Regions from separate parts of the Priestia sp. D3YE.R1 genome, predicted to be linked through region 1. Evidence: predicted binding sites of a transcription regulator. Region 1 holds the regulator's gene; each other region holds the start of a gene.

Region 1 (3,289 bases):
AATACGTTGTGTCATACTCTTCATTCCTTTCAAAACTATGTACATATGTTATCATACTAATGATTTGCTTATTTGTACAATACTTGAACCAAAAAAATTTCCACTTTTACAGTTTTTGTGCGCCTTATTAAAAATATACAAAAAACTAGAGGGAACACTCCTCTAGTTTTACTACAACGTCTTAGTGAAGACGCTTCTTTTTACTCTCTTTTAACTTCTTAGGCGTAACATCTTTACCTTCTTCGTCCACAACTTTAATCGTATGAAGGTGATTTGTCATAGATTGTCGGAAAACTTTTAAATATTCCTGACGTAGCTCTTGCTGTTCTTTCGCTTCAGATTCTGTCAGACCTTCAGCCTTTGCTTTTTTTGAAAGAGCATTAATACGAGCAAGTTTATCTTTTGATAGCATATAAAACCTATCTCCTTATAATCAATAATTAAAATTACCGAACCGTTCCGGCAACATGTAGTCATCTTACTAAATCTCTTTCGTTTTATCAAGAGATTGAGCCCTCTCTTGATACTCTTGATAGCGACGATGTACCGTCGCTTTTGAAATATTATAACCAAAACCTTTTAGCGTAACTGAAATTTCAGCAAAGGTTAAGCCGTTATGACGAAGACGGACAATTTCTTCAATCGGCGCTTCTTTTTTTTCTCTTCCCGAGTTAACTCCTTGATTTTTTAAATTTTGCTGCGGACGATAACCGTTTTCTACGGCTCTTTTCATTCCTCTTTTAATTTTAGCATTATGTAATTTCCGCTGATGCTCTTCCACTAAGCTAATAATATCTAACACCATCGAATCAGATTCTGAAAGCTGAAGCTGACCTTGATGACTAATCGTATAGATCGTAGCATTTTCTTTATGAAAAGCATGAAGCAGCGCGATTCGGGCATTTCCTCTGCCTAATCGTGTTTCGTCTTGAATGAGCAGCACGGATATTTTTTCTTCTTTCATTGTATGAAGAACATCCAAAATACCTTCTCTGTCTACGTCATATCCGCTTGCTTTTTCCATTACGACTTTTTTTACGTCTAGATGGTGAAGATCAGCAAGTTTTTTTAATTCTTCTTGCTGGCGCTGTAAAGATGTTTCTTGGGTTTTTTTATCCGTACTGACACGGCAATAAATAATGGCTTCCACTTTTATCACGACCTTTTCGGCTTCTAACAATATTCAGGAACGGCCGTTACACACTACTGTTCAATTGCCACTTGATTATGTAACTCTTTTTTTAAAACAGGAATATATAATTTATCTCCAGGAGATAAAGACTGGGCAGTGTCTGAGTTTAAATCATTGACGTCTTCAACCCATTTGACAAATTCGTTGGCGGTCAAATGATGGTGATTATGATACTTGTTGGACAATTCCCAAAGCGTATCTCCTTTTGTAATAGTAACGGTTGAATATTTGTCTAAATCTACTTTATCCGCTCCTAAAACCAGCGTCAATACATATGTAAGTGCAGCGATAACTGCAAAAAAAATAGCGTAATGTTTCATAGAATGTAAGAATTGGTGCATATTATGATCCCCCTATCAGAATATATGTTCTTATTTTATTGAGAACATTTGTTTCTGTCAATGGAATTCTTCGAACTTATGTTTGTATATTGACACATCACGTGGTATAATTCACCTAAAGAATAGCTAAAATCGAGGTGAAAAATATGAAGCTATCAAAACGTCAACAAGACATACTAGATTTTATTAAGCACGAAGTAAAATTAAAAGGTTATCCGCCTTCTGTTCGTGAGATTGGGGAAGCGGTAGGATTAGCCTCTAGCTCCACTGTACACGGGCATTTAGCTCGTTTAGAAAGCAAAGGGTTAATTCGCAGAGATCCAACAAAACCAAGAGCAATCGAAGTTCTTCAACTAGACGAAGTAAACATCCCTAAAAGCAATGTCATTAATGTTCCTGTTATCGGTAAAGTAACAGCGGGTCTTCCTATAACAGCCGTTGAAAACGTGGAAGAATATTTTCCTCTTCCAGATAAATTCGTTTCTCCAGATGATCATGTATTTATGCTTGAAATTATGGGAGAAAGTATGATTGAAGCAGGTATTCTAGATGGCGATATGGTAATCGTACGTCAGCAGCAAACTGCTAATAATGGAGATATTGTGGTCGCTATGACCGAGGACAACGAAGCAACGGTAAAACGTTTCTTCAAAGAAGAAAATTTCGTTCGTTTACAGCCTGAAAATTCAACGATGGCGCCTATTATTCTTCGCCACGTAACGATTTTAGGAAAAGTCACTGGTGTATATCGCACAATTCACTAATCACACACTGTATGTAAAACCAACTAACCATGATGTTAGTTGGTTTTTTTACGTTTGTTTTCTAAAAAAATTGGCATATTATAAATGATACGTTGAATCATTGCAGGCAGGTAGAGAGGTTTTTATAAAGCCTGCTTTACCTTTTACTTTCTATCTGCATTTCCTCGGCTCTCAAAAGGAAATACAACCGACCATAAGAAGGATGTAGTTTATGACCAATACACCAAGGAAAACAGAACCATTTCAAACTATTATGCCTACCAAAGCAATGAACATGTTTCTTTTTCCTTTTTCCTTTGATCGAAAAAATAAAGAGCAGCTTGTTCATGCATTAGAAGCAAATTTGTTCGATTTTTTTTCCATTCAAAACAAACATTTAGAAAAAGAATACTACGGAGAACAGTATTACGTATCTCATGATAGCTTGGATCAATATTTTCTTCCTTACATTGAATGTATTCTATTTCCTGATTCGTGCGAAAAAGAAGGGTTGCTTCGATTTTCAAAAAAAATAGACCATACCGTTACGCTACAAACTTCCTCCACCACCGTGTCTAGCAACGTGCTGTCTGTGGATGTTTTTTTATGTCCTTTTGAAATTGGCGTCATGACTATTCGCACTGAGATGAGTCATAATCATTACACCTATGATGACATTTTAGAATTCATGAATCATTTTCGCGTATTAGAACCGAAGCTTGCTGAAGAGCATGGATCCACCATTACCTATGAACATCATCGCTATAGCAAAGTACAGGATTATATTTTTTCACAGCTCGCGCCATTTTTGAACGAACACATCAAAAAAGAAGCCACACGTGAACAGCACGTCGGGAGCCTTCCTTATTTTATCGATGAACGGATGTTTGTATTAAGTTATGTAACGGTAAATCAAAAGCAAGAGATTAATGGCACAACTTTATTTCGTACTGGGCAGCTAAATAGCTATACGCCTGACGGGAAGCCGTTTATCTCTGCACACAACCATGAGT
Region 2 (3,289 bases), on a different contig from region 1:
CACCAAAAAGTTGGCTTACCTACCATAAACCAAAGCATAGTCATTAATAGAATGATATAAATCCAAATAGATCGCTCTAGTTTAGTTGCCAGTTCTTTTTTATTTTGCCCTTCCTCCTTGTACTTTCGAAGTGTTGGTGAAAAAGCACGGGCCAGAAAGAACAAAGAGCAAGAAAGTAAAATCAGTGTCATTATAATCCACGGCGTAGTCCACGTCCATGGGCCACACATAACGAGGAGTATCCCAGTTATAACAAGAACATGGCCCATATGTTTTGCGAGCCTAACAACAGATTGAAATGTGATCAAATAGGCATTCATTTCTTGTTCTCTTGAACTATGTAGTTTTTTAACAATTGGTAAGAGAATAAAGAAAGGCCCAATCGATAAAATGACACTAGAAACATGAATATATACTAATATACGGTACAACAAATCCATTTCTTTTACCTATCAATCGTTAAATAATCTGAACTCATGCACCCATACCCTCATTTGCGGAAGCCAAGGCATCCCAGGATGATAAGACAAAATAGATTGTTTATATTCCTCTATTGTAGCATAGCCTTCCTGGCGAGCATTTTCATCTGTTAATTCACCTAGTGATTGAGAATAAACTCGTTCCACTACAAACTTTTTATCTTTTAAGACCATTATCTCTCCTACATCAGCATATCTTCCATTTCGGCGAGTTGCTGTTTTGCTGCCCTTGATTACTTTATCTACATCATCCGGCATTGTTACAAGTCGATCGATTGTACATGTTTTTGGTGGCAATTCATTTTGTGCTTCATGATTACTCATTAAAAAAACTCCTTTCATTTCTTGTCTCTTATTTAATGTATCACATTTTTAATAATGAATTTCATTTGAATTTATTAGGTTGAAAGTTTCTCTAATAAATTTATTGTAATTTATCTCTTTTCTTATTCGATAGTCTAAGTACATGACATAATGTATACAAGAAGATGAATTATTTTTTGAGCGTATAATAAGGGTTATTTTATAGATTAAAGGTATAAACTTACTTTTTACAAAAAAAAGATATTTCTTTAGCTAGTTTGTAGAAAACTTTCTCCTTTACAACTAGATGCGGTTATTGTATGATTAAACAACAGGAACATTTGTTCGATATTAAGGGTTTAGAGATAAATAAAGGAACAACAGAATAAACCAAGACAGTTAAACACAAAATTTTCTCGCACGGAGCAAAAACATTTGAGCCAACTCTTATTATTTATCGAAATACCTTATCGTTTATTGTAAACGTAATAACAATCGGAGGTTTTAAATTATGAATGATAAACAAGCAGCACTAGATATGGCTCTAAAACAAATTGAAAAACAATTCGGTACGGGATCAATTATTAAAATGGGAGAAGGCACACATGCAAAAGTTGAGGCATCTAGCTCAGGCTCATTAGCTTTAGATATAGCTCTTGGAATTAATGGTTATCCCAAAGGAAGAATCATGGAAGTGTACGGACCCGAAAGCTCGGGTAAAACAACAGTTTCCTTACACGCAATTGCAGAAGTACAAAAAAATGGAGGTCGAGCTGCCTTTATTGATGCTGAACACGCACTTGATCCAGTTTACGCAAGAAAACTAGGTGTAGATATTGATGAGTTACTTTTATCTCAACCAGATACTGGTGAACAGGCACTTGAAATTGCTGAAGCATTAGTTAGAAGTGGTGCTGTAGATATTATTGTTGTTGACTCAGTAGCAGCATTAGTTCCTCAAAAAGAAATTGAGGGCGAAATGGGAGATTCTCATGTAGGTCTACAAGCTCGTTTGATGTCTCAAGCACTTCGTAAACTATCTGGAGCAATTAATAAGTCTAAAACCATTGCTATCTTCATCAACCAAATCCGGGAGAAGGTAGGCGTTATGTTTGGAAATCCTGAAACAACGCCAGGTGGAAGAGCGCTAAAATTCTATTCTTCCGTTCGCCTTGAGGTTCGCCGCGCTGAACAACTTAAACTGGGAAATGACATAGTTGGTAACAAAACAAGAATTAAAGTAGTCAAAAATAAGATGGCACCTCCTTTTCGCATTGCTGAAGTAGATATTATGTATGGAGAAGGTATCTCAAGAGAAGGAGAAATCTTAGATATTGGTTCTGAAGTAGATATTGTTCAAAAGTCTGGATCTTGGTTTTCTTATAATGGGGAACGTTTAGGGCAGGGACGAGAAAACGCTAAGGTTTTCTTAAAAGAAAACCCTGAAATTAGAGAAGAAATTAGAAAAAACATTATTGATTTTAAATATGGTAATACTGACAACGATAATGATATTGATAACGATAGCGAAAACGAAAGCCAATAAAAGCATAAAATGCCTTTCCCGGTAGCTTCAAGTCTATTCGTTTCATTGGAAGCATAAAAAGTTAAAAATTATTCCACTTCCTAGACAATTATTAAGAATTAAAGACCTCTTAATCATATACCTTTTATGGATAGGCCAGTCCTTTAAAATATAATTGTGAATCCTACTAAAAAGCTACCTTGCTTGCTGAGGTAGCTTTTTAAATTTACTTTTTGTATGATGATCGTGGATGTGATGTCTTGGCCTCCAATAAAGAATCTATACGTTTTCTTTATGAAGAATATAATCGTTGGATTTTAGATTATGACCGAGAGGAAATTGACCTTTTATTTACTTGATGGAGTAAGTGATCCTGCCTTAGAAAAGGGTAATGATATTTGGTCTGGTTTGAAGTTGATAGAAAGGCAGGAAGAGGAAGAAGAGTTTTTACATGATGAACTATATCAGTCATATTGGGATTGGGAAAAAGCCGCTAATAAAAATAAATAGATAAATGCAGCGCGTATAAAAGCCCTTTAGAAGGGGGCTTTTTTTATCGCTTTAAAATGTATCGGGGTGGAGGACCGTAAACTTGTTCAGCTTCAAAATAGGCAAGTTTGTTTGGAATACATACAATAAGAGAAGGAAAGCCATAGCCTACTGCATGCTCTAAAGCAGTAAGTAAAGGTAGTTCTTTTCCATCGATATCTTCATTAAAAGAAAGGGCATAGCACTGCTTCCCTGCACCATGTTTTTTTAGTAGATTAGCTAATTCACTAGCACATGAATTAGGCGTCGGAATTTCAATCATATGTTGTTCACATAGATTTCTTTTATAATCGTGGTTAAGGCGATGTAATGCTTTATCCCGTTTTTCAGGAGAAAAAAGTTCAAATATGACTCTTTCTTGAATTCTTTTCGCAAAAAAGGATTTCACAACAATTTCTTCTATATCTTTATTCATTTAATGCCCTCTTTCATA
Region 3 (3,289 bases), on a different contig from region 1:
TACTGTTGCACGAATTGAACCTCGAACTTCTTTTTGAATCGTTGTCGGCGTAATGCCGTGCTCTTCATTGTAAGCTTCTTGAATACTTCTACGACGCTTTGTCTCATTGATTGCAATGTCCATGGAGTTTGTGATGCGATCTGCATACATAATGACATGTCCATTAGCATTTCGCGCGGCACGTCCAATGGTTTGAATAAGCGATCGTTCTGAACGCAAGAATCCTTCTTTATCCGCGTCTAATATGGTTACTAACGAAACTTCCGGAATATCTAAACCTTCACGGAGTAAGTTAATCCCTATAAGCACATCATATTTTCCAAGACGCAGCTCTCGGATGATTTCAATGCGCTCGAGCGTCTTCACTTCAGAGTGAAGATATTGAACTTTAATGCCAATTTCTTTTAAGTAGTTCGTTAAATCCTCAGACATTTTCTTTGTTAACGTCGTAACAAGCACTCGTTCATTTCGCTTAATCCGGTCATGAATTTCTCCAATTAAATCATCAATCTGCCCTTCAATTGGTCGAACTTCAATATTTGGATCTAGTAATCCCGTTGGACGGATAATTTGTTCAATCACCTCAGGCGCCTTCTCAAGTTCGTAAGGACCTGGTGTTGCTGAAACATGGACGATTTGTTTAATATGCTGTTCAAATTCATCAAATTTAAGCGGACGGTTATCTAATGCAGACGGCAGGCGGAAACCATGGTCCACCAACACTTGTTTACGCGCTTGGTCTCCATTATACATTCCTCTAACTTGAGGAATCGTAACGTGGGATTCATCCACCACAAGGAGGAAATCTTCCGGGAAGAAATCCAGCAGTGTATAAGGTGTAGAACCAGCCGGACGAAGCGTTAAATGACGAGAGTAATTCTCGATTCCCGAACAAAACCCCATTTCTCTCATCATTTCTAGGTCGTAGCGCGTGCGCTGCTCCAATCGCTGCGCTTCTAAAAGCTTTCCTGCTTCTTTTAACTTTTCTAGCTGTTCTTCTAGTTCTTTTTCAATATTTTGAATGGCCACACGCATTTTTTCTTCCCTCGTGACGAAGTGAGATGCCGGGAAGATAGCCACGTGTTCACGATCTCCAATAATTTCTCCTGTTAAGGCGTCGACTTCTCGGATGCGGTCAATTTCATCCCCGAAAAATTCCACGCGAATACAATGTTCATCTCGAGACACAGGAAAAATCTCAACAACATCACCGCGAACGCGAAACGTTCCGCGCTTGAAGTCAATATCGTTTCTTTCGTACTGGACATCCACTAGCGTACGAAGCAGCTGATTGCGTTCTTTTTCCATTCCTACTCGAAGAGATACGACCATTTCTTTGTATTCTTCCGGAGACCCTAATCCATAAATACAGGACACGCTGGCAATAATAATGACATCTTTTCGTTCAAAAAGAGCGGAAGTTGCCGAGTGACGAAGTTTATCAATCTCGTCATTAATGCTTGCATCTTTTTCAATAAATGTATCTGTTTGAGGTACATAAGCTTCAGGCTGATAGTAATCATAGTAACTGACAAAGTATTCGACTGCATTATTAGGAAAAAACTCTTTAAACTCACTGTACAATTGACCAGCAAGCGTTTTATTATGAGCCATAATTAGTGTCGGCTTATTTATTTCCTTAATAACATTAGACATGGTGAAGGTTTTTCCCGTTCCTGTAGCACCTAACAAAACTTGATGCTGCTTACCTTCTTTAATTCCTTTCACAATCTTTTCAATTGCCTTTGGCTGATCACCTTGCGGTTGATATGGGGATACTAATTCAAACTGATCTTTCAAATGAAGGCCTCCGTTTCTATTTTCTTGTTTTATCTATTTTTATTACGATATGTAAAAACCGAAAAACACGAACTGATATTCGTATTTTATCACTTTATACTCATAAATGAAACTAATGAGTATTAATCTTATATAGTGTTTGTTTGTTTTTATTTTTTACCCTGTTACTTTATTACCCACTAAATTCTTATGCTACCCTTATCGAAAGGAATACAACTCTTTGGATGAAAGCATTAAAAGAGAGTAAGCTGCTTAATTGTTTGAAAAGGATAGGCTTTTGCGCCAATTTCTAAATTATGATACAGTATAAAAAATATGTACTGAGAGGGGTTTAGTATGGCAAGCGTTGATCAAGTTCTTATAAATAACTCCTTTATAACAGTTGAAGAATCAACTTCTTTAGCTAAAGTGAAATCGGAACTTTCTAACTATGATTTCGTTGTAGTCACAGCAAGTACCTTTTATGTAATACAAAAAGATGAACGATACCTTTTAACAGGTCATGACGGGGCATCGTCCATTAAAAAAGTAATAGCGGACACAAATTGGCCTTCATCTTCTACTTCTACGTTAGCCAATTTACAAGCCAACACAAACTGGAATAGACCAGTCCTCATTCAAGCAGAAAACCAAGAAACCATAATAGGACTTGTAACACCTTCACAGTGGATTACACATTTGCATAGCCAAAATGAGATATTAGCTTCCTATTTTGATACATTGGCAGAAACCATTAATGATGCAGTGACAGCGGTCGATAATGAAGGAAATGTAATCTTGTGGAATACTGCTGCGGAACATACGTATAAGATTCAGAGAGATGATATTATTGGTAGAAAAATCGGAGAGCATTTCAAAGATGAATCCATCATTCTACATACGATTCTAAATGAAGGGCGTCCTGTGCGCGGAACGTATCATCGTCCTAATGAACAAACTCACGTGCTCATCAATGCATCTCCTATTATAAGAAATAACCGAGTCATAGGTGGAGTCGCAACCGAACATGACATTACCAATATTGTAAGATTAAATGAAGAAATTGATGTGTCTCTTCTCATTCCGAAAGATAATCCATTTTCTTCTTTTGCGGGTATCAGTCCTGAAATTAAGCAAGCCGTTGATATTGCCAAAAAAGTGGCATCTACAGATATGCCTATTCTATTAACAGGAGAAGCTGGTTCTGGAAAAGAAATGCTGGCTCAGGCCATCCACTATGGGGGATCCAAACATAAAGAACCTTTTTTATCTTTAAATTGCGCCACTATTCCATCCGGACTTCTGGAAATTGAGCTCTTTGGTCATCAAAAAGATGTCTTTTCAGAAGATCCAACGACCATTGCAGGAAAACTCGAGCAGGCTCATAACGGGACGTTATTTATTGAAGAAATTGATAAAATGCCTCTTGAAATTCAAGTTAAGTTTCTCCGTTACTTGGAAGAACGATCCTTTTATCACGTTGGAGGCACGGAAGAAATTCAAGTCCAAA

The links. The regulator LexA, encoded in region 1, represses DNA repair genes until DNA is damaged. The targets are predictions, from matches to a motif close to CGAACATATGTTCG.
Region 2: the regulator LexA is predicted to act here: its motif matches at 1,117-1,130, upstream of recA (recombinase RecA).
Region 3: the regulator LexA is predicted to act here: its motif matches at 1,869-1,882, upstream of uvrB (excinuclease ABC subunit UvrB).

Annotation. Positions count from the first base shown of each region.
Region 1 is NZ_JBLTHW010000001.1:798,450-801,738, reverse strand. Features, by position in the region: gene tkt (transketolase) at 1-15, opposite strand, end outside; gene ACOZIR_RS04100 (DUF896 domain-containing protein) at 182-412, opposite strand; gene ACOZIR_RS04095 (YneB family resolvase-like protein) at 482-1,150, opposite strand; gene yneA (cell division suppressor protein YneA) at 1,204-1,533, opposite strand; gene lexA (transcriptional repressor LexA) at 1,680-2,297, shown strand; gene ACOZIR_RS04080 (hypothetical protein) at 2,509-3,289, shown strand, end outside.
Region 2 is NZ_JBLTHW010000002.1:1,179,522-1,182,810, forward strand. Features, by position in the region: gene ACOZIR_RS18220 (DUF2269 family protein) at 1-434, opposite strand, end outside; gene ACOZIR_RS18225 (ASCH domain-containing protein) at 453-803, opposite strand; gene recA (recombinase RecA) at 1,294-2,328, shown strand; gene ACOZIR_RS18235 (DUF3885 domain-containing protein) at 2,568-2,666, shown strand; gene ACOZIR_RS18240 (hypothetical protein) at 2,632-2,817, shown strand; gene ACOZIR_RS18245 (hypothetical protein) at 2,861-3,271, opposite strand.
Region 3 is NZ_JBLTHW010000004.1:152,849-156,137, reverse strand. Features, by position in the region: gene uvrB (excinuclease ABC subunit UvrB) at 1-1,800, opposite strand, end outside; gene ACOZIR_RS22430 (sigma-54 interaction domain-containing protein) at 2,137-3,289, shown strand, end outside.